3 regions of the Fundidesulfovibrio sp. genome follow, and region 3 is predicted to be linked to each of the others. Evidence: riboswitches for the same ligand, from Rfam matches in the RefSeq annotation. Region 3 holds a riboswitch; each other region holds the start of a gene.
What was found. Region 3 has a riboswitch for cobalamin ahead of cbpA (modified peptide precursor CbpA). Riboswitches for the same ligand answer to the same signal wherever they lie in the genome.

Region 1 (10,023 bases), on a different contig from region 3:
TGGAGTCGAATTTGGTGAGGTCGCGCACTTGTTTGCGAACGGTGTTCACCTGGTTCACGAAGGTGCGCACGTTCTCCAGAACGGCGTCTTCGTCCGTGCCCACGGTGAGCGTGCCCGCCCCGGAATTCTTGAGCGAGAGGGAGATGCCCGTCACCACGTCGCTGATGGTGTTGCTGGCGCGCGAGATCCAGGCGTTGGAGAGCGGCCAGTTGTTGATCTTGATTTGGGCGTCCTGGTTGGTCTGGGTGGTTCTGAAGGAAGCGTTGCTGAATCCCGGCAGGGTGGAGCTGGATGCCACCACAAGAGATGCCGAAGCGCCCGTATCGAGTCCGCGCAGCTGCATGTAATACTTCGTTCCGTCGAAGAGCACGCTCGCACGCACGCCGTTGTTGGAAGGGTTGGCGTTGATGATGGCTGCGAGGTCGTTGATGCTGGCGCTGGCGGGAACGGCGTTTGAAACGGTGACGCCCTTGTAGGTGTAGTTGAAGCTCACCGCAGTCGCCTGCGAGTTGATGTCTTCCGTATTGGTATTGTATCCTGTCCCAGTCACCATCATCTTGTTTTGCGCCAGCTGCTTCACCGTGTAGGTGTACGTGCCGGACTCGGCCTCGCCGCCCGCCGTGGCCGTGAGAACGGAACTGTCCGTGGAGTCGGCGGACTTCTTGAGGAACTCGTTCACGGTGTCCATGCCCTGCAGCGTGGTGCGCAGGGAGAGCATCTTGGAATTGAGATCCTTGAAGGCCGTGTTCTTGGTCAGCCAGGACTTCTGCCAGGTCTGGTAGGTCTTTACGCGGCCCTGCTCCACCTCCACCAGCTTCTTGATGAGGGTGTCGAAGTCCGTGCCGCTGCCCAGGCCCGCGAAATAGACCTGACCTGATGTGCTCGTTCCCGACGTGGCGTCGCCGATTGCCATGGCCGCACCCCTAGGTAAATTTTTCCCGGGCTTTCGCCGTGACCGGAAGCTAGCAAGCTTCGCGCCGTGCCCGGACATCCGGGCCGTGAAGCCGGGGGTGCGGCTTCGCGTGCATCGCGCGGCCCGCGCCGCGAGGCCTTCCAAGCTGAAACGGCCGGGCCTCGCGGCCCGGCCGTTGGGTTCCCCTCTCCTTCCTGGTTCCCGGCTAGCCGAGGAGCTGCATGGCCATCTTCGGCAGGCTGTTTGCCTGCGAGAGCATGGCGATGGCGGACTGGGTGAGGATCTGCGAGCGGACGAAGCTCGTCATTTCCTCGGCCACGTCCACGTCGGAGATCTGCGACTCGGCGGCCTGGAGGTTCTCAGCCTGGATCTGCAGGTTCTGCACGGTGTTCTCCAGGCGGTTCTGCAGCGCGCCCAGGTTGGCGCGGATCTTGTCCTTGGAGATGATGGCCGTGTTCAGCTGCTCCAGGGCCTTCTGCGCCAGCTCCTGGGTGGAGATGGAGCGGCCTTCCGAGCTGCTAGCCGCGCCGATGCCCACGCCCAGGGCCGAGGCCGTGGAGTTGTTGATCTGGACGTAGTAGTAGTCTTCCGCCGAAAGGTTGCCGGTGCCGAAGTGCACCTTCAACTTGCCCGTGGCCACCAGCCCGGCCCCGGAGTGGGTCGAGCCCGAGAGGTTGCCGTTGAGCAGGTAGATGCCGTTGAAGTCGGTGGCGTTGGCGATACGGGTGATTTCCGAGGCCATGGCCTGGTACTCGGAGTCGATGATCAGGCGCTGGTCCGAGGTGTAGGTGCCCGTGGCGGCCTGGGTCGCCAGCTCCTTCATGCGGATGAGCTTTTCGTCGATGACGCCCAGCGCGCCGTCGGCGGTCTGGATCATCGAGATGGCGTCGTTGGCGTTGCGCACGCCCTGGTTGAGGGAGGCGATGTCCGAGCGCATGAGTTCGCGCACGGCCAGGCCGGCGGCGTCGTCGGCCGCGGTGCCCACGCGAAGGCCGGACGACAGGCGGCGGGTGGAGACGCCCAGTTCGGAGTACGACTGGGACAGGTTCCGGGCCGCGTTCATTGCCATCAAGTTGTGGTTGATAACGAGAGACATGGCGATTCCTCCGTGAATGTGGGTGGCATCCTTGCCTCGGCGCAACCGGGACCTTCCCGTTCGTCCGGGACCCTGCCCCGGCCGTGGCGCGCCGCCTTTGACCCTCTTATCGTCCGGTTTCCGATATCCCTTTAGGCCTTTTCGGCCACTGCGCGAAAAACGGAGAAGGCCGGCCCGGCATCGCCGGACCGGCCTCCAAGTGCGGAAGGCTGGCCGCCCTCCGGGCTAGCCGAGGAGCTGCATGGCCATCTTCGGCAGGCTGTTGGCCTGCGAGAGCATGGCGATGGCGGACTGGGTGAGGATCTGCGAGCGGACGAAGCTCGTCATTTCCTCGGCCACGTCCACGTCGGAGATCTGCGACTCGGCGGCCTGGAGGTTCTCAGCCTGGATCTGCAGGTTCTGCACGGTGTTCTCCAGGCGGTTCTGCAGCGCGCCCAGGTTGGCGCGGATCTTGTCCTTGGAGATGATGGCCGTGTTCAGCTGCTCCAGGGCCTTCTGCGCCAGCTCCTGGGTGGAGATGGAGCGGCCTTCCGAGCTGCTAGCCGCGCCGATGCCCACGCCCAGGGCCGAGGCCGTGGAGTTGTTGATCTGGACGTAGTAGTAGTCTTCCGCCGAAAGGTTGCCGGTGCCGAAGTGCACCTTCAACTTGCCCGTGGCCACCAGCCCGGCCCCGGAGTGGGTCGAGCCCGAGAGGTTGCCGTTGAGCAGGTAGATGCCGTTGAAGTCGGTGGCGTTGGCGATACGGGTGATTTCCGAGGCCATGGCCTGGTACTCGGAGTCGATGATCAGGCGCTGGTCCGAGGTGTAGGTGCCCGTGGCGGCCTGGGTCGCCAGCTCCTTCATGCGGATGAGCTTTTCGTCGATGACGCCCAGCGCGCCGTCGGCGGTCTGGATCATCGAGATGGCGTCGTTGGCGTTGCGCACGCCCTGGTTGAGGGAGGCGATGTCCGAGCGCATGAGTTCGCGCACGGCCAGGCCGGCGGCGTCGTCGGCCGCGGTGCCCACGCGCAGGCCAGAGGACAGGCGGCGGGTGGAGACGCCCAGGTCCGAGTAGGACTGGGACAGGTTCCGGGCCGCGTTCATTGCCATCAAGTTGTGGTTGATTACGAGCGACATGACGATTCCTCCTTGAATGTCAGTGGCATCCTTGCCTCGGCGCCGCTTCTCCCCTCCCCCCGGACGGGCCGCCTGCGCGTATTCGGCCTTTCTGACGTACTTATCGTTTGCTCCCGGAAAATCTTTAGGTGCTCCTTGAGCTTTGAGCCGCCAAACAAATGGCCGGCCGCCTCTCTACAGAGGCAACCGGCCAAAATGATTGTATTTTATTTTGTCCTATTTTTTCACGATGATCAGCGAAAAATAGGGCGGCTGGTCCTCGGGAGGCAGCCCTTCGTGCACGCGCTGGCCCTCGAGCCCCACGCGGCTCACCAGCACGGCGCGGTCCTCCAGGCCCATGGAGCACAGGAGCGCGCGCAGCCGGGGATAGCTGCGGTAGGCCTTGAGGATCACCGCCGTGTCGCAGGCCTCGATGGCCGCGCGCAGCCTGGCCTCCGAGTCCACGCCCGAGAGCACGGCCAGGCTCTGGTCCGATTCGGCCAGCCCAACCCCGGCGGCAGCGGCGGCCGCCATCACGGAGCTCACCCCGGGGGCGACCTCCACGATCGCCCGGGGGTCCATTTCGCGCATGGTGCGCCAGAGGTAGAGGAACGTGGAGTAGGTCATGGGGTCGCCCAGGGTGATGAAGGCCGCATCGCGCCCGGTATCCAGGAAGTCCAGCACGCGCCGGGCGTTGGCCTGCCAGGCCTGCTCCAGGGCGTCCTGGTCGCGGGTCATGGGAAAGCCCAGAAGCTCCACGGGGGTCCCCGGGGGCAGGTGTTCCGAGGCGATGGACAGGGCCAGGGAGTGGTCGTTGCGCGTGGACGAGGCCGCGAAGACCACGCCCGAGCGCCTGAGCGCCTTCACGGCCTTGAGGGTGAGCAGGTCCGGGTCTCCGGGGCCGACGCCCACCGCGTGGAGCACGCCCCGGCTCATGACCCGCCTCCCTGCCGCACGCGCTCGGGATAGAGCGCGGCGGCCACGGCGCGCACCCCTTCCAGCAGGCGCGGCGTGGGGCGCGACACCAGCGCCTCGTCCACCAGCACCACCCGGCCCTCGCGCACGGCCTTGAGGCTGGACAGCCCCGGCGTGTCGCGGATTTCGGGCTCGCTCACCGGGTTCATGGGGCCTTTCTGCGCCAGGTAGACTTCCAGGGAGTCGCCCAGGGCCACCACGCGCTCCAGCCCGAAGTGGGCGATGTTGGACCCCGCCACGGGCTGGGCGTCCCCGGCCAGGTTAACGCCCCCGGCGCTCTCCAGCACGAAGGCGGCCAGGGAGTCCGGGCTCACGGTCTTCATCTGGCGGTGGATGGCCTCGAAGAACACCCCCTTGCGCCTGTGCGGGGCGATGCCGGCGGCCTGTTCGCGCAGGAGGATCAGCTCTTCATCGAAGCGACGGGCCATTGCGCGGGCCTCCCGTTCGCGCCCGGCAAGGCGGCCAAGCTCCAGCCAGTAGGGGACCAGCTCCGCGAGGGTGGCGGGCTGCAGGCAGACCACGCGCGCGCCCAGGCGCTCCAACTGCTCCAGGAGCCCGGGCTGGGTGTTGCGGTGCATGGGCCGGGCCAGCACGATGTCCGGGCGCAGGGCCATGATGGCCTCCGCGCCGTCGCGCGCGCCCACCACGGGCACGTCGCCCAGGGGTTCGCTCACGCCGGCCAGCAGCCCGGCAGCTCCCATGGCGGCCAGGTTCTCGGCGTGGGCCGCATACAGGCTCACGATGCGCGGGGAAGCCTGCGCGAAGGCCCTGGGCAAAACCAACGCCAGCAGCAAGGCCGCCAGCGGAATGGCCGCCGGAAAGGCGGCGAAACGGCGACTCATCGATCCTCCAGAAACAGGATGTGCCCGTCCGAGACGCGGCAGCGCACGCCGAACACCCGGGCCACGAGGCCGGGCTCCAGCACGCGCGAGGTGGGGCCATACGCCGCAACGCGCCCGGCATCAAGCGCCAGCGCGAGGGGGCAGTACATGGCCGCCAGGTTGAGGTCGTGCAGCACCACGGCCACAGCCGCCCCGGCCTGGGCGCGACGGCGCAGGGCGGCCATGGCCAGGAAGGCGTGGCGGATGTCCAGCCCCGCCGTGGGCTCGTCCAGGAGCAGCGCCCGCGCCCCGCCGGACTGCGGGGAGGCCCCGGCCTGGGCCAGGGTCCGCGCCAGGGAGGCCCTGCGCCGCTCGCCGCCCGAAAGCTCCGTGACCGGTCTGTGCGCGAGATGCGCGAGGTCCGTTTCCTGCAGCACCGCGCGGGCCAGGGCCAGGTCTTCGGCCCCGGGCTCCCCGAAGCGGCCCGTCCAGGGATGGCGGCCCAGGAGCGCGGATTCCAGCACGGTGAACCCGAAGCGTCCGTCCTCGTGCTGGGGGCAATAGGCCACCTGGCGGGCCGCCTCGCGCCGGGGGAGACCCGCCACGGGCCGCCCTTCCAGGAGCGCCTCGCCGCCGCAGGGCCGCGCGAGGCCCGCCAGGGCGCGCAAGAGCGTGGACTTGCCCGCGCCGTTGGGCCCCACCACGGCCAGGAAATCACCGGGGGCCAGGCGCAGGTCCACGGACTCCAGGCGCCCGCCCCGGTCCACGCGCAGGCCTTTCGCCTCAAGCACGGCCGCGCCCCCGCACGAAGAGGAAGAAGAAGTACGGACCGCCCAGGAGCGCCGTGATCACGCCCACGGGGGCCTCGTGGGGCAGAAGCGTGCGCGAGGCCGTGTCCGCCCCCAGCACCAGGAGCATCCCGGCCAGGGTGGAGAGCGGCAGGAGCCTGGCGTGGCCCGGCCCCACGGCCAGACGCACCGTGTGCGGGGCCATGAGCCCCACGAAGCCCACGATGCCCGACACCGCCACCGAACAGGCCGTGAGCGCACCGGCCGCGCAAAGAAGCGCCAGGCGCACGCGGGAGGCGTCCACGCCCAGGGCGCGGGCCTGCTCGTCGCCCAGGCAGAGGGCGTCGAGGTCTCGCGCCAGCCACAGGGCGGCGGGCAACCCCGCGCAGAGCCCGGCCCAGGCCACTCCGGCCTCGGCCCAGGTGCGCGAGCTGAGCCCCCCCAGGAGCCAGAACACCAGCCCGGCCACGTTCTCCCCGGCCGCGAACTTCACGAACCCGATGCACGCCTGGAGCGTGGCTGCGGCCATCACGCCCGCCAGCACAAGGGTGACGGAGTCGAACCCTCCCCCGGCGCGGGACATGGCCAGCACCACCGCCAGGGCCAGGGCCGACCCCGCCAGGGCACACACCGGAACCGAGAGCGGCCCCAGGGCCGTGAAGCCCAGGAGCAGGCAGAGGCAGCCCCCCAGCGCTCCGCCCGCCGAAACCCCCAGCGTGTAGGAGTCGGCCAGCGGATTGCGCAGCACCCCCTGGAAGAGCGCCCCCGAAAGGGCCAGGGAACCCCCCACCGCCAGGGCCGTGAGGATGCGCGGCAGGCGCACCTCCCAGACCAGGGCGCGCGAGACCTCCGGCACGCCCTCCAGCCACTCCGGCCGCCCGGCCAGCCTGGCCGCCAGGATGCGGGCCGCGTCCCACGCGGGAACGTCCACGGCCCCGGCCCCCGCCGCCAGGAGCACCAGGGACGCCAACGCGGCGAGAAGGATCAGGGCTGTGCGGGACATGGGCGTGTCGGCCTCGGGGTTGTCCGGGGAGGGGCGGCCCTCCCCGGGAGTTCGTGGCGGATTCGACCGGGACGCCCGCAACAGGGGCGCGCTCCGGGCGTCAGGCCCGTGGCGTGCGCCCTAGCGCAGGCGCTCCAGGGCCTGCCGGGCGTGGTCGATCCAGACGGCGGCCAGGGCGTCGGCGTCGGCCGTGCCCTTGAGCACGGGCACGGCCTCAATCCCCGCGCGGGCCAGCGCGGACTTCCAGGAGTCGTCCTCGTCGCCCGCCATGTCGTTGCGGGCGTGGTCTCCGGCCACGGCCAACAGCGGCAGGAGCCAGACTTTTTTCACGCCGCGCTCCTTGAGGGCGGCCAGCACGTCCTCCCGGGAGGGAACGCCCTCCACCGTGCCCACGAAGGCCAGGGGGTCGGCTTTCCAGAGGCTCCATTGCAGGCCGGGGTAGTAGATGTTGGCAGGGTGCTTCGTGCCGTGGCCCAGGAAGACCAGGGCCTCCCCGGGCTTGCGCCCGCCGGGGGCCATGGCAGCCAGCGCCCGGGCGGTTTTTTCCACGTCGTCGGCCGTGGCCAGCAGCGGCCAGCCCGTCACCACCTTCTCCATGCCCTTGGGCATGCCGGAAAAGGCCCGCGCCGTTTCGGAGAGGGCGTGGAACTCCTCGCCCGGGATGGTCTGGAGCGACTGCACCACCACCTTGGTGAAGCCCTCGTCCGCCATTTTGGCCAGGGCCTCCGCCGGGGAGTCGAACTTCACGGGTTTCTTGCCCTCGGCCAGCTTGTGGCGCACGATGGCCGACGTGTAGCACAGGCGGATTTCCACGCCGGGGAAGGCGGTCTCGAACTTCTTCAGCAGGTTCCTGTAGGCCAGGTCGGCCTTGGGGACCGTGGTGCCGAAAGCCGCAAGGAGGATGCCGACGCGCTCGGGTTTCGGCCCGCCATGGGCCAGGGCCGCCTGGGGCGCGAGGGTCAGGAGGAAGAGGCACAGGGCCAGGGCCGCCGCGCGGCGCGGTTGATGGACGAAAGACTGCATGAGACTGCTCCCTTGGAGCTTGGCTGTTGCCGGGGCGCGCAAAAAGGCCGCCTTCCGTCCCATAAAGGGAGCGGGAGGCGGCCCGTATTCGCCCTCCGGAGCATCCGCGCGCGGCAATAGCCCGTCGCCGTGCGGGAACCTGAGACAGGGTCCGGGCAGGTCTTCCGACTCGTTCCATCCGCCCCGGCCTTCCCGGGCTTCACCCAGTGGCGCGCGAAAGGGCGGATTGCAAACGGAACTCACGGCGGCGGGGACCGCTCCCGATTTCCACGGGATTCCCTATTCTCCCCCAGGATGGGGGCACCCGGACCTGTCCACGCTATCCCCGGCGGCGGGAGAAAGTCAACTCGCGCTCTTGCGGCCCCGGCGCGACGCCTCCAGGGCAGGCTCTCAGCCCTCGCCCCGCGCCGGGGCGTGCGCCCCTTTGCGTCCGCCCAGGAGCCAGGCCCCCGTGAGGGCCGTGAAGGGGGCCACCAGCACCAGGCCGAAGCTGCCCACCAGGGTGCTCAGCACTTCGGCGGCCACGTGGTTCATGTTGAAAACGTTGGCCATGGGCACTCCCTGGGCCATGAACACCATCAGGAGCGCCATGGACCCGCCCGAGTAGGCCAGCAGGAGCGTGGTGGTCATGGTGCCCACCACCACGCGCCCCACGCGCATCCCTGAGGCGCACAGCCTCCAGTAGCCCAGCCCCGGATGGTGCAGGGCCACCTCGCGCATGCTGGCGGCCACGTCCATGGCCAGGTCCATCACCGCCCCCGAGGAGCCCAGGAACACCGTGGACAGGAAGATGCGCGTGAGGTCCAGATGGGGGTAGCCCGAGTAGAAGAGCGTCTCGGCGTAGGCCTTCACCGAGCCGTGCAGGGCGAAGGCCCCCGAGAAGCCCAGAGCCATGGCGCACGTGGCGGCCACGCCCAGGAGCGACCCCAGGTAGGCCGCCAGGGCCGTGCGGTTGAGCCCGCCCACCAGGAAGAGCACCGAGGCCATGAGCAAGGAAAGCACGGCCAGGGTGACGAAGATGGGGTCGTGGTCCGTGAGGAAGAGCGGCACAAGAATCTTCCAGATGGCCAGCGCCGCGAAGGCGAAGCTCAGGAGCGCCTTCACCCCCGTCCAACCCGCGTAGGCCGCCAGCAACAGGGCGAAGAGCCCCAGGAGCCAGAGCTGCACGTCCAGGCGGTAGTGGTCCTGGGCGACGGCCCCCACGATCTCCCCTCCGCGTACGGTGAGGGCCACCAGGGCCTTGTCCCCGGGCTTGAACTGACGGTCCAGTTCCAGCTTGCCCAGGAAGAGGTTGTCGGCCCAGACCCTGCGCCCCTCGAAGGGGCCTTCCAGCACCTGGGCCTCGACGCGCTGGTCACCTTCCAGGACCACGCCGTACTGTCGCAGATTGCTGTTGTCGGTTGAGATCACGCGGGCCTTCACGGCCAGGGTCCCGGTGGGCAGGCGGTTCTCGAACCCCGTGGGCGCAAGGGCCAGGGCCAGCACGAGCAGCGCGAAGACGCAGACGAGGACCGCGTCTCGGCGGCGTTCGGGCGCGATGCTCGTCGGCGCCGGTTCCTGGGGTCCGGGCGCGTGGTGCGCCGCAAACGGGCCTCGGGCGGCGCCCGAAGCCCCCTGGTGGAGCGTTTTCCGTGCGGGTTCGGGCTGCGCGGCCTGCGGAGGGCTCAACGAGTCGGCCGGGGCCGGAGAATCAGTCGATGGGCCGTTTTGCGTGGGGTTCATGGTGCGCCAGGAGGGGCGCGCCCCGCTGGAGCGCGCCCCCGGAGTGGAGGGTGTCGAAGGCCCCGGCCGGTCGGTGCGAGACCGGACCGGGCGAGACTAGTGTTGCGTCCTCAAAATCCGTCCATACAGACTCTTGAGGCAATCACTTAAAATCATTGCTTTTTAATTTTGAAACACATTTCATGTTTTTCAAAATCGCGACATTAGTTGGCGGCCAGCTGCACGGCTGGGTCGATCACGCGCATGAGACGCCGGGCCAGCTCCGTGTTGTCGTAGTAGCCCTCGAAGAGGCGTTCGCCCGCACCGCGCGCCGAGGTCATCACGGGCATGCCGGTGTGGGAGTAGGTGGTCCAGGCCAGGCCGGCCTTGGAGTCCAGGATGCGGGTGAGCGTCACGGTGAGGGGTTCGTAGTCGCCGTAGCGCAGGTATTCGGCGGGGTCCTTGGACTTGACGGTCTCGCCCGCCATGGAGCGCTTGAAGGCGTCCTGCACCAGGGCCACCTCGAAGGGTTTGAGGTGCATGCCGTAGGGGTCGGCCGGGGAGGTGTTGTTCTCGTCGGGGACCGGGGACTTCTTCATGGCCTCCAG
Region 2 (8,935 bases), on a different contig from region 3:
TGGCGTTCGCCCCCTTGAACCCCAACGAGCCGCTGGAGTAGCCATGATCCCCCGGGAAGCGACGACGGCCAAGGCCCTGCCCGGAGACCGCCTGGAAGTGACGTCCGCCGACGGGCGGCACGGCGTGGCGGATTTGTCCGACGTGCCGCACGTGGGAGTGTTCGCCCCGTGGGCGGATGAAGACTATTTCGGGCAGGCGCGCGTCGACGCCGCCACGTGCACGGTCTGCTGGCCCGGCGGGGAAGACGTGGCCCCGGGCGGGTTGTACGAGGAGATCAAGGGAAAACGGGAGAGGGCGGCGTAGGTGGCGACGCTACCAGGGGATGCATCTCGCAAACGAGGGAAGGTTGCCGCATTGAACGCCCTGCCCCATCGCATCTTGACCACCACAAGGAACCTCGCGCCTTTTAGGAGCTGGTGAATTTCTCCAGATAATATCGAGCGTTGCTTGACGTAGTGTAGTAGGACGAAACCATACACCACAGCCCAACAACAAACACCAGTGCGCACCACACTTGCTGCACAAATGACAAGTATTGCAGCTGCCACGAAGAATTAAATCCTGTGTCAATAATATTAAATCTCACAACAATAATGCCAAAACTCATCAAAACATACATGCGCAGCAACCACTTCAACATATTACGCTGCATCAACAACACATTAAAAACACGCATCGGCTCTGCTTTCAATTCTCCAAAGAACGACCACACATTAGCTGCACCCAGTCCAAATGCAAAGGCATGCGCCATCGTTTCAACAACCTTAGCATCAAGACTATTCAACACCTCGACGAATTTGGCGCTTGCCGCCACAGCATAGTCGAGTTTATGGCACACATAACAGAATATCGACGAAAACAACAGGGGGATAAGAATTATCGCAGGTCGATAGTTTATTTCTTGCCCGTTTGTAGTCAAACTCGACAACTCGCCTGAGGCGAACAACCCAAGCAAAACCAACAACACCGCAAGGGACACCAAACCCTGTACCAAACGCCCTTGCGCCTTTTCCAAGTTCGCGTTGATCTTTTCAAGAATCACTTCTCCCGAAAATACCGACGAAAGGCCTTGTACGGATTGCCCGCTCTCCGGCATGACATCCCCCTTCGATCGACTATCGGACAACAGCATTCGCATCCAACCTATTAAAAATCACCATCACCGGCAACAAAAAAAACGGAGAGCCGAAGCTCCCCGCCTTTCAATCATAGTATTCCGGCAGCTTACAACTGCCCCGGCTCGCACCCGCACATGCCCATTTCCATGCCGTAGGTGACGCGGTCGCCGTATTCGGCCTTCTTGCCCTTGTTCCAGCGCGAGACGGGCCTGTAGTAGCCCACGATGCGCGTGAACACCTCCGCGTCCTCGCCGCAGGTGGGGCACTCGAAGTGCTCGCCGGACATGTAGCCGTGCGTCTTGCACACGCTGAACGTGGGCGTGATGGAGAGGTACGGGATCTTCGTCATGCGGAAGGCCTTGATGATGAAGCTCTTCAGGGCCTCGGTGTCCGCCACGGCCTCGCCCAGGAACGTGTGGAACACCGTGCCGCCCGTGTAGAGCGGCTGCAGCTTGTTCTGGTGCTCCAGGGCCGCGATCACGTCCTCGCAGTGCCCCACGGGCAGGTTGGTGGAGTTCGTGTAGTACGGCGTGCCGTTGCCCGAGGCCTTGATGTCGGCGTAGAGGTTCTTGTCGATCTTGGCCAGGCGGTAGCTGGTGCCCTCGGCCGGGGTGGCCTCCAGGTTGTAGAGGTGGCCCGTCTCCTCCTGGAAGCGGCTGGTGATCTCGCGCAGGTGGTTCAGCACGCGCGTCATCAGGCGGATGCCTGCGTCGGTCTCGATGCCCTTGCCCAGGATGTTCAGGCAGGCCTCGTGCCCGCCCACCAGCCCGATGGTGGAGAAGTGGCCCTTGTAGCCGTTTTTGAGGTAGCGCGCCGAATAGGGGAACATGCCCCGGTCCAGCTGCTCCTGGATGAGCTTGCGCTTGAACTCCAGGGCGTCCTTGGCCAGGGCGGCGTACTCGGCCACCAGGTCCAGGAAGTCCTCCTCGCCCTGGGCCAGGTAGGCCAGCTTGGGCAGGTTGAGCGTCACCACGCCGATGGAGCCGGTCAGGTCGCCCGCGCCGAAGAGCCCGCCCACCTTGTTGCGCAGCTCGCGCAGGTCCATCTGCAGGCGGCAGCACATGGAGCGCACGTCCTCAGGGGAGAGATCGGAGTTGATGAAGTTCTGGAAGTAGGGCGCGCCGTAGCGGGCGGTCAACTCCAGGAGGCTCGTCCCGATCTCGGAATCCCAGGGGAAATCTTCCGTGACGTTGTAGGTGGGGATGGGGAAGGAGAAGATCTGGCCGTAGTGGTCGCCCTCGCTCATCACTTCCAGGAAGGCCTTGTTGAACATGTCCATTTCGGCCTGGAAGTCGCCGTACGTGGCGTCCTGGAAGGCCCCGCCCACGATGGCCGCCTCCTTGGCGACGTGCCTGGGGGGCGTGAGGTCGAAGCTCAGGTTGGTGAAGGGGGTCTGGCCGCCCCAGCGCGAGGTGGTGTTCAGGTTGAAGACGAACTTCTGCACGGCCTGGCGCACCTGCTGGTAGTTGAGCCCGTCATGGCGGATGAAGGGGGCCAGGTAGGTGTCCACGTTGTTGAAGGCCTGTGCCCCGGCCCACTCGTTCTGGAGCGTGCCCAGGAAGTTGACCATCTGGCCAAGGGCCGAGTCGAAGTGCTTGGCCGGACCGGCGGAGGAGCGCCCTTCCAGGTTGAAGCCCTCCAGGAGCAGGTCGCGCAGGCTCCAGCCCGCGCAGTAGCCGGCCAGGCCGAAGGAGAGGTCGTGGATGTGGAAATAGCCGTGGTCGTGTGCGGCGCGCACTTCCTCGGGGTATTTCTCCAGGGCGTAGCGGGCCTGCACGGTGCCTGAGAGGTGCAGCATCAGGCCCTGGAAGCTGTGGGACATGTTGGCGTTCTCGGAGACGCGCCAGTCGGCCTTGGAGAGATAGGTGTCGATGGTGTCGGCGATGTCCAGGAAGGCCGCCTTCTGCTCGCGCAGGGTGCGGCGCTTCTCGCGGTAGATGATGAAGCGCTTGGCCACGTCGAACAGGCGCGACTCCATGAGCACGCGCTCCACGGTGTCCTGGACGTGCTCCTGCAGGGGCACGTCCACGTCGGCGAGCTTTTCCTCAACCTTGCGCGCCAGGCGCTTGGAGAGCAGCGGGTCCTGCACGCCGCTGGCCTTGAGGGCCTTCAGGATGGCCTGGGCGATGCGCTCCAGGGACCAGGTTTCCAGGCAGCCGTCGCGCTTCTGGATCTGCAAGGGCATGTGCGGTCTCCTTCCCGGCCGGAGGGGGCAGGTAGGTTTGTTCGTTCAGGGTGAAGCACGGGGGCAGTTGCCGTCTGGCTGCGCTCACGTCATCCGGCGTGAGCTCCGGCACGAGGGTGATGCGGAAGCGGAAGCGGGCGGGATCCCGCGCGGCCAGGGCGAAAACCGCCTCCAGCCGTTCGCGGGCCGCCTCCGGAGAGGCCGCCCCGCCCGTGAGGACGGGGTATTTCTCCCAGGGGCCTTTCACGTCCACGGCGAAACACGTGCGGGGGCACGCATCGAAAAGACGCTCCACCACGTCCGGGGCCATGCCGTTGGTGTCCACCTTCACGGGCAGGCCCAGGGCGTCGAGAGCCTGCACCAGCGGGTAGAGCCCGGGATCGAGGGTGGGCTCGCCCCCGCAGACCACCACCCCGTCGAGCCAGCGCGCCCGGGCGGCCAGGGACCTCAGGACGGCGGAAGCGTCCAGGGACGGATGGCGGCTGGGCGTGAAGGCCAGCGAGGCGTTGTGGCAGGTGGGGCAGCGCAGGTTGCACCCGCCCAGGTAGAGGACGGCGGCGCTGCGGCCCGGCCAGTCGCACAGCGACAGGGGCGTGACGGCCCGGATGCGGGGCAGGGGCGTGGTGGTGGCGTGGCGTGCGTGATGTTCCATGCTCGTCTCAAAAAATCAAAGGTGCTCGTAGCAGAATCGGCAAGCCCCATGAAGTAAAAAAAGGTGCATCATTCTCAAGTGTTGCCGATACGCAATCACAACACCTCGAAAGGCCGCGCCTTTTCAACAACAGGCAGAACGCAACGTCGGGAAGCCGAAGGGTGGTGGGCGGACGCCGTCACGGCGGCCGAAGTCCGGCAGCCCGCCGCCCGTGCGCGGGGCGAGGCCATCGCATCCCTGGAACGTCTTCTGGCTTCCGGCCGGGTGGTGCGCGGGGCCTTCCCGGGAGCGTCTCCCAGTGGCTTACCGCCCGGTATCGTGCCGGTCACAGCAGCGCGCCTGCGACGGATTCGCACCGTCTTCCGTTTTCCAGGGCGTCGGGGGAGAAAATATTCCCGGGCTGCGGGAGTGTCAAACCGAAAGAGGGGGGCCTTCTCGCAACCCCCTCATCTGGCGGAGGAAATAGTTCCCTCACCCCCCGGAGCCGGACAGGAGGCCCAGGTACGGGAACTGGCGCGCCTCGCCGCGGCAGCTCCAGAATGCAGGCCCGACGGGGGCTTGCGCCCCGGCACGGGGCCGCCGTCCACCCGCGAGGAGGGCGCCCCCGGGTTGCGCGGGCGCGGCGCGAAGGCCGCGCCCAGGTCCAGGGGGCAGGTTCAGGCGATGCCGGAGGCGCGACGCCTCAGGCGGCCTTCTTGCGCCACGGCTTCTCCTCGCGGGCCAGAAGCCTGCGGATGTTGTCCTTGTGCTTCCAGACGATGAGCGCCGCGATCACCGTGGTGAAGGGCACGATGCTCCCCGGGCCGAACCACGCCGCCGTGAAGGGCAGGCTGGCCGCGAAGAAGAGCGAGCCCACCGAGACGAAACCCGAGGCCGCGATGAGCGCCGCGCAGGAGAGCCCCGAGACCACCGCCGCCCACGGGCACAGGGCCAGCACGGCCCCGATGGCCGTGGCCACGCCCTTGCCGCCCTTGTAGTGCAGGAACACCGGGAACATGTGCCCGCCCACGCAGGCCAGGGCCGTGAGCGAGGCGTACCAGCCGCCGCCCAGCTTCCAGGCCACGGCCACGGGGATGAAGCCCTTGAGGGCGTCGCAGGCCAGGGTGAGCACGCCGAGCTTCGTGCCGCACAGGCGGGCCACGTTGGTGGCCCCGATGTTGCCGCTGCCCGCCGTGCGCGGGTCGATGCCGCGCGCCGCCTGGGCGATGAACAGCCCGAAGGGGAACGAACCCGCCAGGTAGGCCAGGCCAAGCCAGAGGATCTTCGCGAGCACTTCTTGCTCCTTGCGCGAGGGTTTCGGTCGGTTCCGGGCGTCCTAGTCCACTTTCGGCGGCCACTCTCCGGCCTCGGGCTTCTCGTCCGCCTCGCGCAGGGAGAGCACCCGGAATTCGCCGGTGAGGGGGTCCACCTTGCCCACGCGCGCGCGGAAGCGCTGTCCGGCCTGGAAGGGGCCGCCCAGCATGTCGCGCGGGACGCGGGTGTACATCTGGAGCGTGGTCAGGCTGAGCGCCGCGAGGTGCCCGCACTCCTCCAGGGCCACGGCCTCGAGATCGCGCTCGCGGCCCACCTGCTGCAGGTGCGCGAGCTTCCAGTAGCGCGGCCTGCCCCGCTGCACCATGGCCACGGCGTCCAGACGCGCCGCCAACGGCGCGAGGGACTCCTGGAGCGCCTCGCGCGTGAGCCTGGGCGCGCCCGTGGCGAGATACGCCTCCACCTGGGCCAGGTTCACGAAGTCCGACATGCGCCGCAGAGGCGACGTGACCGGCGCGTAGGCCTCGGCCGCGAGGCTGGCGTGGCGGCCCGGGCGCGCCTCCAGGGAGGCCCCGCAGAGCTGCTTGACCACGCGGTGCATGTCCACGGGGTCGGTCCAGACCCCGGCGTAGCCCGCAGGAAGCGTCACGTCCTGGACGCGGTGGAAGAGAGCCACCCCCCGCTCCCCGGCCCAGGCGGCCATGGAGGCGTTGGCCAGGATCATCAGCTCGCTCACGGCCAGTTGGGCCTCGGGGTAATCCTTGCCGGGGCCGATCTCCACGCCGGTCGCCCCGGGGTAACCGGAAAGTTCGATGCGCGGCTCGGGCCGGTCGATGACCACGGCCCCGCGCTCCACGCGCGCCTTGCGCAGCAGGCTCGCCAGGTCGCGCGCGGCCGCCGCCTCGGGCGGGGCGTCGCCCCGTGCCAGGGCGGCCTCCACGTCCTCGTAGGTCAGGTTGGCCGCCACGCGCACCCAGCCCAGGGAGGGCGCGAAGGAGCGCGCGCCGCCTTCGGGGTCCAGCTCCCAGTCCAGCACCAGGGCGGGGCGGTCCTCCCCGGCCTTGAGGCTGTAGAGCCCGCAGCCCAGGGCCTCGGGGAGCATGTGGCTGTCGCCCTCGGGCAGGTAGAGGCTCGAGGCGCGGCGCGCCACGGCCCGGCCCAGGGGGCTCTCGAAGTTCCAGGAGAGCGTGGGCCTGGCCAGGGCCATGCGCACGCGCCAGCCGTCCGGAAGGCGCTCCACGTGGAAGGCGTCGTCGATGTCTCGGGTGGTGGGGGAATCGATGCTCAGGAAGAGGGAGTCCAGGGGCGGCTCGCGCCGGGCCTGGAAGTCGCGCCCGAGGGCCTCGATCTCGCCGGCGAAGGCTTCGCTCCAGGCGTCGCCCTCGTCGTAGCCCGCCTGGTCCAGGAGCACGTTGTGGTTGGGCCCCACGATGCCCCACTCCTGGGCCAGGATCAGGGCCTGGGCCGGGTGCTCGGGCAGCCCCTTGCGCAGTTGCTGCCACAGGGGGCCGTGTTCCTGGCTTTCGGCGTCGGCCATGATGGCGCGCAGCAGGTCCTTGAGCCGCCGGGCGGCCGAGGGGTCCAGCTGGGCCTCCAGGCGCGCCGGGTCCTTGCGCCGCCCCGAGGACCACCCGGCCCACAGCTCCTGGAAGAAGGCGTGTCCCGCCGTGACCACCAGTTCGCGCTCGCGGGCGGCCTCCTGCTCGGCCAGGCGGCGCTCCACGGTTTCGGCGGGATAGACCTCGAAGTTGGGCGGCTGGAACTTGAAGTGGGTCTTCACCGAGAGCAGCGCCCGGCCCATGGCCGCCACCTGGTCCACGTCGGGCTGCTCGAAGGCCAGGCCCGCGAACCATGCGGCGGAGTTCTGGGACACCTCTCCCTGGGCCAGCTCCCAGATTTCCAGGGGGTCGAGCCCGGCGCGAAGCGACTCGCGCCGGGCCGCGTGTTCCTTGAGCTTTTCGAGGATCCCCTCGCGGTTGAAGGCCCCCTCGTGGCGCGGCCCCAGCCAGGGCAGCAGGCGCGCCCCGGCAAGCTTCACCTCGCGCCGGGTGAGGGTGTAGAGCCTGAGCTTGTCGCCCGAGGCCTCCTCCACCCATGCCAGGTGGGGCTCGTTGCCCTGGAGGTATTCCACCACCGTGCCCGGCAGGGGGAGGCTCTGGATGCTGGGATGCCTGGTCAAGCGCGTCTCCGGTGCGGGCCTAGTGCTTGAAGGAGCGCTGGCCGGTGAAGACCATGGCCACCTGGGGCGCGGCTTCGTTGCAGGCCTGGATCACCTCCCAGTCGCGGATGGAACCGCCGGGCTGGGCGATGGCCGTGACGCCCTGGGCGATGGCCAGGTCCACGCCGTCGCGGAAGGGGAAGAAGCCGTCGGAGACCAGGGCGCTGCCGGGCAGTCCGCCCCGGTCGGCCTTGGTCTTGGCCTCGATCTCGGCCAGGGACTGGGCCAGGGCCGGGTCCGAGGCGGCCTTCTCGCGCAGATCGTGGATGGAGAGCTTGTGGCGCTCGAAGGCCAGGAGGTCGGCATACTTGGTGTAGGCCTTGTGGATGGTCAGCTGGACCACGCCCACGCGGTCCTGCTCGCCGGTGCCGATGCCCACGGTGGCCCCGTCGCGCACGAAGATCACGGAGTTGGAGGAGACGCCCGCCTCCACGGCCCAGGCGAAGAGCAGGTCCTGCGCCTCGGCGGGGCTGGGGGCGCGGGCGGTGAAGGCCTTGCCGTCCTTGGTCTCGGTCTTGGCGGGGAGGAAGTCGGCGGCTTCGAGGATGCGGTTGCGGAAGGAGAACTGGAGCACCAGGCCGCCGTCCATGAGGGTCTTCACGTCCAGGAAGGGTTCGCCGACGTAGTCGGCCAGGACGGCGATGCCCGGGATGGCCACGATGCGAAGGTTCTTCTTGGTCTTGAGGATCTCCAGGGCGGCGGGCTCGAAGTCGGGAGCGGCCACCACCTCGAAGTAGCCCGCGTTGATCAGCTCGGCCGTGGCCTTGTCCAGGGTGCGGTTGGCTACAACGGCCCCGCCGAAGGCGGCGATGCGGTCGGAGAGGTTGGCGCGCTCGAAGGCCGTGGCCAGGCCCTCGGCGGACCAGGCCGCGCCGCAGGGGTTGTTGTGCTTGAGGATCACGACGGCGGGCCTGGCCGAGAGGTACTGGAGAATGTTCAGGCCGTTGTCCACGTCGGTGAGGTTGGTCTTGCCCGGGTGCTTTCCGGCCTGGATCATGTGCTCTTCGGTGAGGGCCGAGACGAGCCCGCGTCCGGGGCCGCGGAAGCGCACGCCGCCCAGTTCCAGGGCGCCGTCCTTGAGCTGGTAGAGGGCGGCGGGCTGGTCGGGGTTCTCGCCGTAGCGCAGGCCCTTCTGCTCGCCGTCGATGGTCCAGGTTTTCTTGGCGAACACCAGGGTCTGTCCGCCCAGGGTGACGGTGAGGTCCTGGGGGAAGGGGTCTTCCTGGATGGTGATGTACATTTTTTTCAGGTCGCTCATGGGGGTGCTCCTGTGGTGTCGTGCGGGCGAAGCCTCTTAGCACGCCGGGGGCCGGGCGGCAAACGGGCATTGGCCGCGCCGGGAAATCGTGCTAGGCGGGGGCGTCCGAGAGGGAGACAACGTGGAAAGAGTCCTGTTGAAACTGGCCAGGCAGCTGGGGAACTACGACGAAGCGTCGCTGACCAGCCTTTGGGAGCGCTACGCCGAACAGGTGCAGCGGTTCGAGCCCTCCAAGCGCTGGGAGGAGGCGGT
Region 3 (10,023 bases):
GCCTGCTCCTCAAGCATGTCCTTCTCGCGCCGGTGCATCGCGTAGATGGGCGTCACGTCGGTCAGCTGGGCCACGATGCCGAACACCTTACCGTACTCCACCAGCCGGGAGAGCGACAGGGTGACGTGGCGCAGCCCCAGTGCGGGATGATCGAGCGTGGTCTGGATGCCCGGTCCGGGATCGCCTCCGTCCCGGATATGCTCGAAAAGCGCCAGGGCCTCGTTCTTCTCCCGGACCCCGCAAAGCACATGCTCGCGAAAACTGCCGGCCAGCAGCGTCGCACGGTCAAGCCCGAGCATGCTCCCGGCCGTCTCGTTGGCGGCGTACACGTCGCCCCGGACGTTGAGAATCAGCACCCCGGAGTGGAAGCTCTCCAGAAGCGCGGCCAGATAGGAGGACTGGATGAAGGGCAGCATCGCCGGAGAGTGTCCGCCCCCGATGTGACGGCCCCGTGACGGAGCGCGCGCCGCCCGCGCGGCGCGGGTTCCCGCCCCGCTTTACATTGCGGGCTCTTTTGGGCAAACGGCTTGCACGCCGACAACCCCATCCTTGGAGCCACCCGCCGTGCTGACCGCCAAACTCCTGGACAAATACGCCGACGTCCTGATCTGGGGCCTGGACACCTCCCGCACCACCCCCTACCAGCCCGGGGACAACGTGCTCGTGCAGTACGACCTGGCCGGTCTCAAGCTGGCCGAGACCCTCTTCGCCAAGCTGGTGGACCGGGGCCTCAACGTGGTGCCGCGCATGGCCTTCACCTCGCGCATGGAACTGGACTTCTACTCCCGTGGCAGCGACCCCCAGCTGAGCTTCATCGCACCCGGCACCCGGGAGCTCTACGAGAACCTGCACGGTTCGGTGTACATCATCGCGCCCGACAGCCTTACCCATCTTTCCGGCGTGGACCCCAAGCGCATCGCCCAGACCGCCATCGCCCGAAAGCCCTACCGCGACATCCTCACCCGCCGAGAGGAGGCCGGGCAGTTCGGCTGGACGCTCTGCGTGCACCCCACCGCCGAATACGCGCGCTGCGCCGGGCTCACCAAGAAGGAATTCACCGAACAGGTGATCAAGGCCTGCCACCTGCGCGCAGCCGACCCCGTGGCCGAATGGCGGCGCATCCACAAGGACGCCACGGCCATCAAGGAGTGGATCAACGCCCTGGACGTGGAGGCCTACCACGTGGAGTCCGCCAACGTGGACCTCACCGTCACCCCCGGGCTCAAACGCCGGTTCATCGGCATCTCGGGGCACAACATCCCCAGCTTCGAGTTGTTCCTCTCGCCCGACTGGCGCGGTACCGAAGGCGTCTACTTCGCCGACCAGCCCTCCTACCGCAACGGCAACCTCGTGCGCGGCGTGCGCCTGGAGTTCCGCGAAGGCGTGGTGACGGACGTGAAGGCCGAGGAGGGCGAGGACTTCGTGAAAAAGCAGGTCGCCATGGACGCCGGGGCTTCCAGGTTGGGAGAGTTCTCCCTGACCGACCGCCGTTTTTCCCGCATCGACCGCTTCATGGCCAACACCCTCTTCGACGAGAACTTCGGCGGCGAGCACGGCAACTGCCACGTGGCCCTGGGCAGCTCCTACTCCGACACCTACAACGGCGACCCCGCCGAACTCAGCGAGGCCCGCAAGGCCGAACTGGGCTTCAACGACTCGGCCCTCCACTGGGACCTGGTGAACACCGAACCCAAGCGCGTCACGGCGCGTCTGCGCGGCGGCGGAATCAAGGTGGTCTACGAGAACGGCCAGTTCGCCTGCTAGTGTCGCAATCTTGAAAAGCATAAGGATGCTTTCCGATAGAAAGTCAATGGTTTTGGCTGGTTGCCTTGATTGTCCGCATGGACGTATTTTGAGGACGCAACGCGAGAAACCTCTCGACGAATCCTCGTCGGCTCCGTTGCCGGGAAATGCCGGACCCTCGCGCAGGTGAACGACGCTCCGGCCTTGGCCTCTTCCCCGCGACGCGGGGCATGCACGAAACGCCCGGCACTCGCCGGGCTTTTCGCGTTTCCGGGGTCGGCTATCGCCAGAGGATGCGCCATAAGGGCCGCGATGGGCGGACCTGCCCGTCAGAAGAGGAATCCGGCCGGGTCCATGCCCAGCACGGACATGTCCAGGGGCGCTTCGATGACCGCGGCGTCGCCCAGGGCCTTGGCCTGGGGCGAGGCGAGGTCCAGCACGCGGTGAGGCCGGGGACGCATGCGCGCGTCCAGGATGATCTTCACCGTGGGGTGCAGGGGACTCTCGGGGTTGGAGCCGCAGACCAGGGCCACCGAGCCGTCGCGCAGGCGCACGGGGCTGCCCACCGGATAGATGCCCAGGCATTTGATGAACGATTCCACCAGTTCGCGCGAGAAGTCCTTGTCGCGCATGGCGAACAGGATGCGCATGGCCGTGTTGGGCTGGATGGCCCGCCGGTAGGGCCGGTTGCTGGTCATGGCGTCGTAGGAGTCCACGAGCCCCACGATCTGCGCCGCCCGCTCCAGTCTGTCTCCGGCCAGCCCCCGGGGATAGCCCGCGCCGTTGAACTTCTCGTGATGGTCCCGGATGGCCGCCAACACCTTGGGAGACGCGAGCCCCTGGCTCTCCAGGATGTCCGCCCCCTCGCCCGGGTGGGACTTGACCACGGCGAACTCCTCCGGGGTGAGACGTCCGGGCTTGTCCAGGATGGCGTCCGGGATGCGGGTTTTGCCCAGGTCGTGGAAGAGGCCGGACTCTCCCAGTCCGCGCAACGCGTCCTTGTCCAGGCCCAGGTGCTGCCCGAACACCACCGCCAGAACCGAAACGTTGAGGGAGTGGGTGTAGGAATAGGCGTCGTTGCGGCGCAAATTCACCAGGCTCACCAGTGCGTCGGGGTTTCCGGCCACGGAATCGATCACCTTCCCCACCAGGCGCGCGGGAGCCTCCCGGTCCAGGGGTTTGCCCAGGCGTGCGGCACGGATGAAGGCGCTGATCACCCCGACGGATTCGTCCTGGAGCGCCCTGGCCCTGGCGTAGTCGCCCGGATCCGGCAGGGGCCGGGGCGAAGGGGACGTGCCGGAACGCTGGCGGGGCGGCGGCGTGCGTTCCTCCCGGATGAAGGTTTCGCGGTAGCCTTCGGCCAGCAAGGACTCCACCTGCCGCAGGGAGTCCACGGGACCCGCCTCGGAATAGAGGAAGGGGTGTTCCGTCCAGGAAAGACCGGTGTCCACCACGGTCATGCCCGGGCGCAATTCGGCGACGGCGATCTTTCGGATGCGCTCGGGGCTCCCCGCGCTGGGCGACGGGGCGGCGGCGAAAGGGGCGGGGCGGTGTGGACTGGCCATGGCGTCGTGAAATCCCGGGGTCAGGCTCCGGGGCAGACCGACCGGCCCGGAAGTTCGGCCAGGGCGGCGTCCAACTGGCTGAGCAGCATGTCCAGGCGCAGGCCCTGGAAGCCCTTGGCGCAGCCGCCCCGGACGTTGCGACGGTGCAAATCGTCGCACCACTTGGTGAGGCAGGCGATGCCGTACTTGCGCGCGTCCACGAAGTCCAGGGCCATTTCCTCGGGGTGGGGGACCCCGTCCAGGGCCAGGCTCAACCCAAGGCAGATGCGCCCCTCATGGTAGCGCACGCGTTTCACCTCGTAGCCGGCCATGAAGGCCAGGGGCCAGGAGTTGGTCCCGGCCGGGTCGTGAAGCTTGAAGTAGACCAGGGCCAGGGGCAGGCGCTCACGCAGGGCAGCCAGTTGCGACGGGGCCGAGGCGGCGAAGGAGAGCCCGAGGCCCCCGGCCGAGATGTTGTCGATGCATGGGTAGGGCGGCCTGCCCAGGGTGAACACCGGAGAGCCGAGGTCGCGCAGGTGGATGCGGTGCAACCCCAGGCTCCGGCCGAACCAGACGGCCAACTCCATGACGAGGTCCCGGGTCACCTCGACGCGATGGGCGCTCCTGAGGTCCGGGACACAGGTCGGCACGGGGGGCACGGACGACGAATCGGCCGGAATTGCCTGGATGCGCCGCATCATGATGGACCCTCCTGATGAGAGGTTGGGATCCCGGGCCACGGAAACGTCCGCCCGATCCTCCGCTGCCCGGCCAGCCCCGCGGGTGGCCGGAGACGCTGGCCGCCCGGCGCGCGGAGCCTCTGCAGCCAGTAGAGGATTGTTTTTCCCGCATGCATTCGCTCCCGTGTTGGCCGCACAATCGGAGGCAGGGGCCGATTTGGCAATGGCCCTTTTTTGGTTTATTATATGGCAGAAAAGGGGTAGAAATCAGCGCATCGGTCTGATGCGATGAGACCCCGGAGGCACGCCGTGACGCCAGCCCAGGAACCGTTGACCGCAACGCCCGGAAGACCCCGCAAGGGACGCCTGGCCCGCGCCGGAGACAAGCTGCGCATGGCCTTCATGCTCCTGGGCAAAACCTGGGGCAGCAACACCGCCGCCCCCAACCACCTCTTCAACATGAAGCGCTGGGGGCAGTGCGGCCTTCCCAAAAGCATCAAGACCGTCAAGGAGGACATCCGCTCCGGAGTCTCCTTCGACAGGGTGTCCAGGTATGCGGCGCTCTTGAACGTCACCCCCTCCCTGCTCACGGACGACGCCCTGGCCCCCACGGACCCGGCCTTCGTCTCCGCCGTGGTCGCGGCCAAGCCGGACCAGGTCCCCCCGGCGATCATGCTCCAGAACATCTTCGGAGGGGCGGTCAACGAGCAATTCCTGGACTACAACCGGCCCGAGTACGTGAACGGCCTCTTCGAGCTACTGAAAGGCTTCTATGTGGTCTACCTGGCCAAAGTGCCCTTCGATGTGGGCGTGAACAAGATGGCCCTGGCCATCCACACGGCCGACGCCTACTGCCTGCGCCTGGACGCGCGCTTCTACCTGGAGACGGAGCCCAACTCCCTGCATGGGGAGCTTCACCGATGGGGCGCGTTCCTTTACGGCAATTTCCACCTTTCGGAAATGCAGTCCTTCGCCCTGGCCATGCTGCCCGAGCCGCTGCGAAACCCGCTCATCGCCTCGCGAAGGCCCTTCCACATGGCGGGCAAGTACCTCTTCGGGTCAGAAGCCTTCGGGCGCGAGCCGCTCTTCGCCCTGCTGCACATGGAGCGCCGCGCCGCGCTCCCCGTGGCGGACTGGGCCGAAGCCTTCGACGATTTCTGCCGCGAGAACATCTCCTACCAGTTCCTCTTTCCGGGCGACCCGGAGCACGACTACGCCCTGGCGCGCCTGCGCGGGGCGGGGGAGACCGGGCTCGGGCAGGACGCGGCGGACCCCGGCGGGCACGCCCCCTCGGGCGCATGACGACGCCGACGGCTTTACACCGGAGCCCTCGCGCATTAGCTAACAAGAATCGTCACATCATTCCGGAGGAATCCATGGCATCGTTCGTCCGCTTCGCCGTCCTTCCTTTCCTCGCCGTATTCTGCCTCGCCGCGCCCGCCCTGGCCGCCGACAACATCAAGGGCTGGGAGCGGGGCGGGGCCTACGACAAGGCCTACGACCCCAAGGAGGCAGACTCCTTCAAGGGACGCGTGGAAGACATCCTGGAAATCGTCCCCCTGCCGGGCATGGACAAGGGCGTGGCCCTCGTGGTGCGCGACAAGAAGGACAATAAAACCGAGACCGTGCACCTGGGTCCCAAGTCCTTCGTGGACCTGGAATCCATCGGGCTGCGCAAGGGCGACTCCGTGAAGGTCACGGGCGTTTGGGCCACCATCGGCGGCAAGGAGGTGGTGCTGGCCTCCAAGGTGAAAAAGGACGAGAAGCTCCAGCTCAAGGTGCGCCGCACCAAGGACGGGATGCCCTGGTGGAGCATGAGCGCCGAGGAACTGGCCAAGGAAAGGAAGTCCTCCGATGACGACTAACGGCCCGGCCACCCGATCTCTCCGGGGTCTGCTGCTCCTGGTTCTGGCCCTGTCCCTGGCTGGTTGCGCCTCGCGCCACGCCGAAGTGGCCCCGCTCCCCGCCGCCCAGGCCCCCCAGTGGAAACCCGGCGACTGGTGGCGCTTCTCCTCCAAGACCAGAAGCCCCTACGCCCTGGCCGAACGCATGGAAGTGCGATCCGTGGGCGACGAGATCGTCCTGACCGGAGACGGCGACCAGGCCCGCAAGGCCGTGCTCGGGCGCGATCTCTCCGTCAAGAGTTCCAACGGTTCGCTGCTGGCCTACTCCGTGGACTCGGGAACCGACGCCTACGTCTTCTTCCCCCTGGCCGTGGGCCAGACGCGGACCTTTACCCAGAGCGCCAGCACGGCCAAGGGCAGCGCCAGCTACACCAACACAGTCACCGTGGAGGCCTCCGAGGAGGTCACCACCCCGGCCGGGACCTTCAAGACCTTCCGCATCAAGGTGCAGAAGAGGAACACCACCGGCTGGAGCGGAACCTACACCCTCTGGTACGCCCCGGAAGCGGCCTACTTCGTGCGTATCACCGACACCCACGGCCACAACGCCGTGCTCCAGGAGTATGGCAGGAAGTAGCCCCGAGGCCCGGCAGGAGCGCACGTCGACGGACTTCGGAAATCCGGCGGGGGGCAGCCCCGGGGTTTGACCTTTGGGCCGCGAAAAGGTATCAAGCCGCTGATTGCGTACGACATCTCGGAACACGGTGCGAATCCGTGGCGAACCCGTCGCTGTAACCGGGGACGCGCGAGGGCATGGCGAAAGCCGGTCACTGGGGTTTCCCCGGGAAGGCCGCCCCCGCGCGCAGGATCCGGAAGCCAGAAGACCTGTCGAATCGCCAACCCATCGGAACCTGAAGGCAAAGGGTTCCGGCAGGATGCTCCTGCCGGAACCCTTTTCTTTTTCCGCAACCCCACCACCGGAGGAACCATGAAAGGCAAAGGCAAGAAGGACGTGATCGCCATCCGCAAGACCTGCAAGGCCGACGGCACGGGGCTCTCCCACTACATCCTCATGGACCCCAAGAAGTAACGATGTCCACCAAGCGCGACGCGGCGGCCCCGGAGCGGGGCCGCCACTTCAACACCGGCTCCGGCCCCGCGCTCCAGCCCGTGGACATCGGCCATCGCGAGTACATGGCGGTGGTGGACCCCGACACGGCCTTCTGGGCCTTGGTGCGCACCGAGAAGCTGGGCCGGACCCTCACGAGCCGCAAGTTCCTGAAGGCCTACGCCGGTCAGGCCGACCGCTTCGCCGAGGAGATGCGCCGCCTGCGCTTCGGGCTCTCGCCCTCGGCGGTCTATTTCAACCCCACCGAGCGCTGCAACCTCAACTGCGCCTACTGCTACATCCCGGCAGCGATGCGTTCCGGCGGCGAGCACATGTCCAAGGAGCGCCTCCTGGAGGCCCTTGACCGGCTCAAGGCCCACTTCGACGCCACGCTCCCCGAGGGGACGCGCCCCCAGGTGGTGTTCCACGGCGCGGAGCCCCTGCTCAACAGGGAAGCCATGTTCGCCGGCATCGAGCGCCACCAGGAGAACTTCCGCTTCGGCATCCAGACCAACGCCACGCTTCTGGACGAGGAGGCCATCGCCTTCCTCACGGAGCGCGGGGTGGGCGTGGGCGTCTCCCTGGACGGGGCCAGCGCAGCCGTGGCCGACCGCGCCCGCGTCACCTGGGGCGGGGAGGGCGTTTCGCGCAAGGTGCTGTGGGCCATGGAGAAGCTGGCGGGCTATCCGGCCTTCAGCGTCATCTGCACGGTCACCGACGGCAACGTGCGCACGCTGCCCAAGGTGGTGGAGTTCTTCCACAAGTACGGCGTGAGCACCTGCCTCTTGAACATGGTGCGCTGCACCCTGCCCGGAGCGCGCGAGATCAAGCCCGACGAGGACGTGGCGGCCCGCTGGTTCGTCAAGGCCCTGGAGCGCTCCCACGAACTCTACAAGGAGACCGGGCGCAAGCTCGTTGTGGGCAACTTCGCCAACATCCTGCTTTCGATCCTGGCCCCCACGGCGCGCCGCCTCATGTGCGACATCTCGCCCTGCGGCGGCGGGCGCTGCTTCTTCGCCCTGGCGCCGGGCGGCGACGTGTTCCCCTGCAGCGAGTTCATCGGCCTGCCCGACTGGCGGGGCGGCAACCTCTTCGCCGACAGCCTGGGCGACATCCTGGAGAGCGCGCCCTTCAAGGCCGTGACCGGGCGCAAGGTGGAGGACATCGAAGAGTGTTCGCGCTGCGCCGTGCGGCACTTCTGCGGCTCCCCCTGTCCGGCCGAGGCCGCCGAGATGAACGGCGGCATGGACCGGAAGGGGGCCTTCTGCCGCTTCTACGAGGAACAGGCCCGCTCCGCCTTCCGGCTGATCGCGGACGGCCGTGCGGACGACTTCCTCTGGGACGGCTGGGACGAGGGCGTGGAGACCACTTTCGAGTTCACGGCCTAGCTCCGCGTACTCCCTCGATCAAAAGAACCGGCCGCCGTGCGGCGCTGGCTTGGCCCGCGCCGCTCGGCGGCCGAATATCTTCATCATTATTCCAGTCGCCGCCGGTGACCCCCGCGAAGAATTGCGGGACCGGTGGGCATCCTCCTGGTCGCCGGTGCACCTTCTCCTTAAGGCGCTAATTTGAGCTTGAAAACCTCGTCCTTGGGCGTGCGCGGGATCACGAGCTTGAGGAAGTGCGTCGTGTTGCGCCGCAGGCGGAACTGATCCAACTGGTCGCGGTCGTTGAGATTCTCGCAGTGCACCTTGATGCGGCCCTGGCCCTGCCCGGCGTGCTGGTTCAGGTAAGTGATGTTGGGTCCGGGCGGAGCGGCGCTTACGGTGAGGGTGAGCACCTTGTCGGCTGGGACATTGATCTGGTCGTAGTAGAGTGCGAAGAGGTCGTTGCGGTCCACGTAAAAGCAGCGAAATGCCGGGTTGACCTGATTGGAGTGTTTCTTTTCAAGCACCTTCGTGTGGAACATGCCGGTGAGGCGGTCGTCGTATTCGGGGCCGCCGAACTCCAGGAAGAAGTCCTTGATGTCGTTGCCTTGGTCGTCCACGGCACGGACCACAACCTGGAAATATTGATGGTAGAAGGCCTGGTCGTCCTCATCAAGGTTTGTGTCCATGGCCATCGCTCCCGTTTTCTCGCTGATGGCGTTCCATTCCTGGTTGATATTCATGTAGTTGGCGGCGTTGTCGCAGCGTAGAGCCTGCAGGATCAGTTCACCCAGTTGGCTATCGCCCTTGTCGGGCCTGTGGATGGAGCCGTGGTCCCTGTCGGGCAGGACGGCCAGGGGCGCGCTCAGGTCGGGATTGCGAAGGGTCCAGGGCGTGACTTCGGGGTTTTCGGGGTCGGAGCTGAAGTCGATGGTCATCCCCCTGGCGTTGAGATTGGCGGCGCAGACCCGGATGGTGCCGTCTGATCCGTTCTCGTTGACGATCTTGCGCAGGAGATCGGAATAGGGATGGCTGCCGATGATCACGAAGGGCCACACGCCGCCGTCGCCGTAGGGCGAGGTGGCGTCGGGCCGTTCCGCCGGGACGAAGAGGTCCTGGTGGGCCAGCTTCCACTGATAGGGGGAGGCCAACTCCAGGGCGTCCAGCATGGCCTGGCCAGACTGGAACCAGTTGTCCGCCCCCTTGAAGATGCGCCCAATCAGGCTCTTGCCCTTGACCGCAAGGGCGGAGCCGAAATTGGCCGGGGCGAGCATGACCAGACGCTTCAGGGGGCAGGGCAGCCCCAGGTCCGCCAGGTCGGCGATCCACTGCCTGGCCACGAGTCCCCCGGTGGAGTGCACGATCATGTCGAAAGACGCGTCGATGGTTCCATCATCCTGACGCTGGCGGATGACATCGCGCATGCGGCGGCTCACGTCTTCCACGCGCACCTCGTCGTCCTTGGAGATGTAGTCTCCCAGGTGGACGGCGTGGGGCGTGAATCCGTTGCGATTCAGGAACGAAGCCAGGTGTTTGAAGGATTTGAAGCTGTCGCTCCAGCCGTGGAGCACGATGACTTGTCTGGCCATGGCGGCCCTCCCGTTTGACGGATGGGCCTGAAAGTACCATGTTGTCGAATATTTCGGCAATCATGCGCGCAATTTCTGTCAATTAATCGATATCTAGCGAGTGTAGCCGCAAGTTGAGCGGGAGGGCTGCACAGGGCGTACGGCATGT

Region 1: linked by a shared signal. The riboswitch ahead of ACV4UX_RS05060 (sirohydrochlorin cobaltochelatase) and the one ahead of cbpA (modified peptide precursor CbpA) in region 3 are both predicted to bind cobalamin.
Region 2: linked by a shared signal. The riboswitch ahead of ACV4UX_RS01850 (radical SAM protein) and the one ahead of cbpA (modified peptide precursor CbpA) in region 3 are both predicted to bind cobalamin.

The regions. Positions count from the first base shown of each region.
Region 1 covers NZ_JBZVFJ010000023.1:6,397-16,419, forward strand. Annotated here, with positions in the region: gene fliD (flagellar filament capping protein FliD) at 1-913, opposite strand, end outside; gene ACV4UX_RS05030 (flagellin N-terminal helical domain-containing protein) at 1,119-2,009, opposite strand; gene ACV4UX_RS05035 (flagellin N-terminal helical domain-containing protein) at 2,235-3,125, opposite strand; gene cobI (precorrin-2 C(20)-methyltransferase) at 3,342-4,040, opposite strand; gene ACV4UX_RS05045 (ABC transporter substrate-binding protein) at 4,037-4,921, opposite strand; gene ACV4UX_RS05050 (ABC transporter ATP-binding protein) at 4,918-5,691, opposite strand; gene ACV4UX_RS05055 (FecCD family ABC transporter permease) at 5,684-6,691, opposite strand; gene ACV4UX_RS05060 (sirohydrochlorin cobaltochelatase) at 6,812-7,714, opposite strand; cobalamin riboswitch at 7,851-8,037, opposite strand; gene ACV4UX_RS05065 (YibE/F family protein) at 8,105-9,436, opposite strand; gene ACV4UX_RS05070 (alkaline phosphatase) at 9,640-10,023, opposite strand, start outside.
Region 2 covers NZ_JBZVFJ010000006.1:36,355-45,289, reverse strand. Annotated here, with positions in the region: gene ACV4UX_RS01865 (DUF2442 domain-containing protein) at 44-304, shown strand; gene ACV4UX_RS01860 (hypothetical protein) at 408-1,097, opposite strand; gene ACV4UX_RS01855 (ribonucleoside triphosphate reductase) at 1,226-3,247, opposite strand; gene ACV4UX_RS01850 (radical SAM protein) at 3,165-3,956, opposite strand; cobalamin riboswitch at 4,179-4,370, opposite strand; gene plsY (glycerol-3-phosphate 1-O-acyltransferase PlsY) at 4,639-5,229, opposite strand; gene ACV4UX_RS01840 (ribonuclease catalytic domain-containing protein) at 5,272-7,386, opposite strand; gene ACV4UX_RS01835 (IMP cyclohydrolase) at 7,406-8,683, opposite strand; gene ACV4UX_RS01830 (hypothetical protein) at 8,805-8,935, shown strand, end outside.
Region 3 covers NZ_JBZVFJ010000021.1:810-10,832, reverse strand. Annotated here, with positions in the region: gene ACV4UX_RS04670 (sensor histidine kinase) at 1-416, opposite strand, end outside; gene ACV4UX_RS04665 (aminopeptidase) at 565-1,764, shown strand; gene ACV4UX_RS04660 (cyclic di-GMP phosphodiesterase) at 2,073-3,308, opposite strand; gene ACV4UX_RS04655 (hypothetical protein) at 3,329-3,937, opposite strand; gene ACV4UX_RS04650 (hypothetical protein) at 4,277-5,269, shown strand; gene ACV4UX_RS04645 (MamS/MamX family magnetosome protein) at 5,344-5,832, shown strand; gene ACV4UX_RS04640 (TapB family protein) at 5,822-6,448, shown strand; cobalamin riboswitch at 6,568-6,696, shown strand; gene cbpA (modified peptide precursor CbpA) at 6,800-6,901, shown strand; gene cbpB (peptide-modifying radical SAM enzyme CbpB) at 6,904-8,307, shown strand; gene ACV4UX_RS04625 (esterase/lipase family protein) at 8,475-9,875, opposite strand.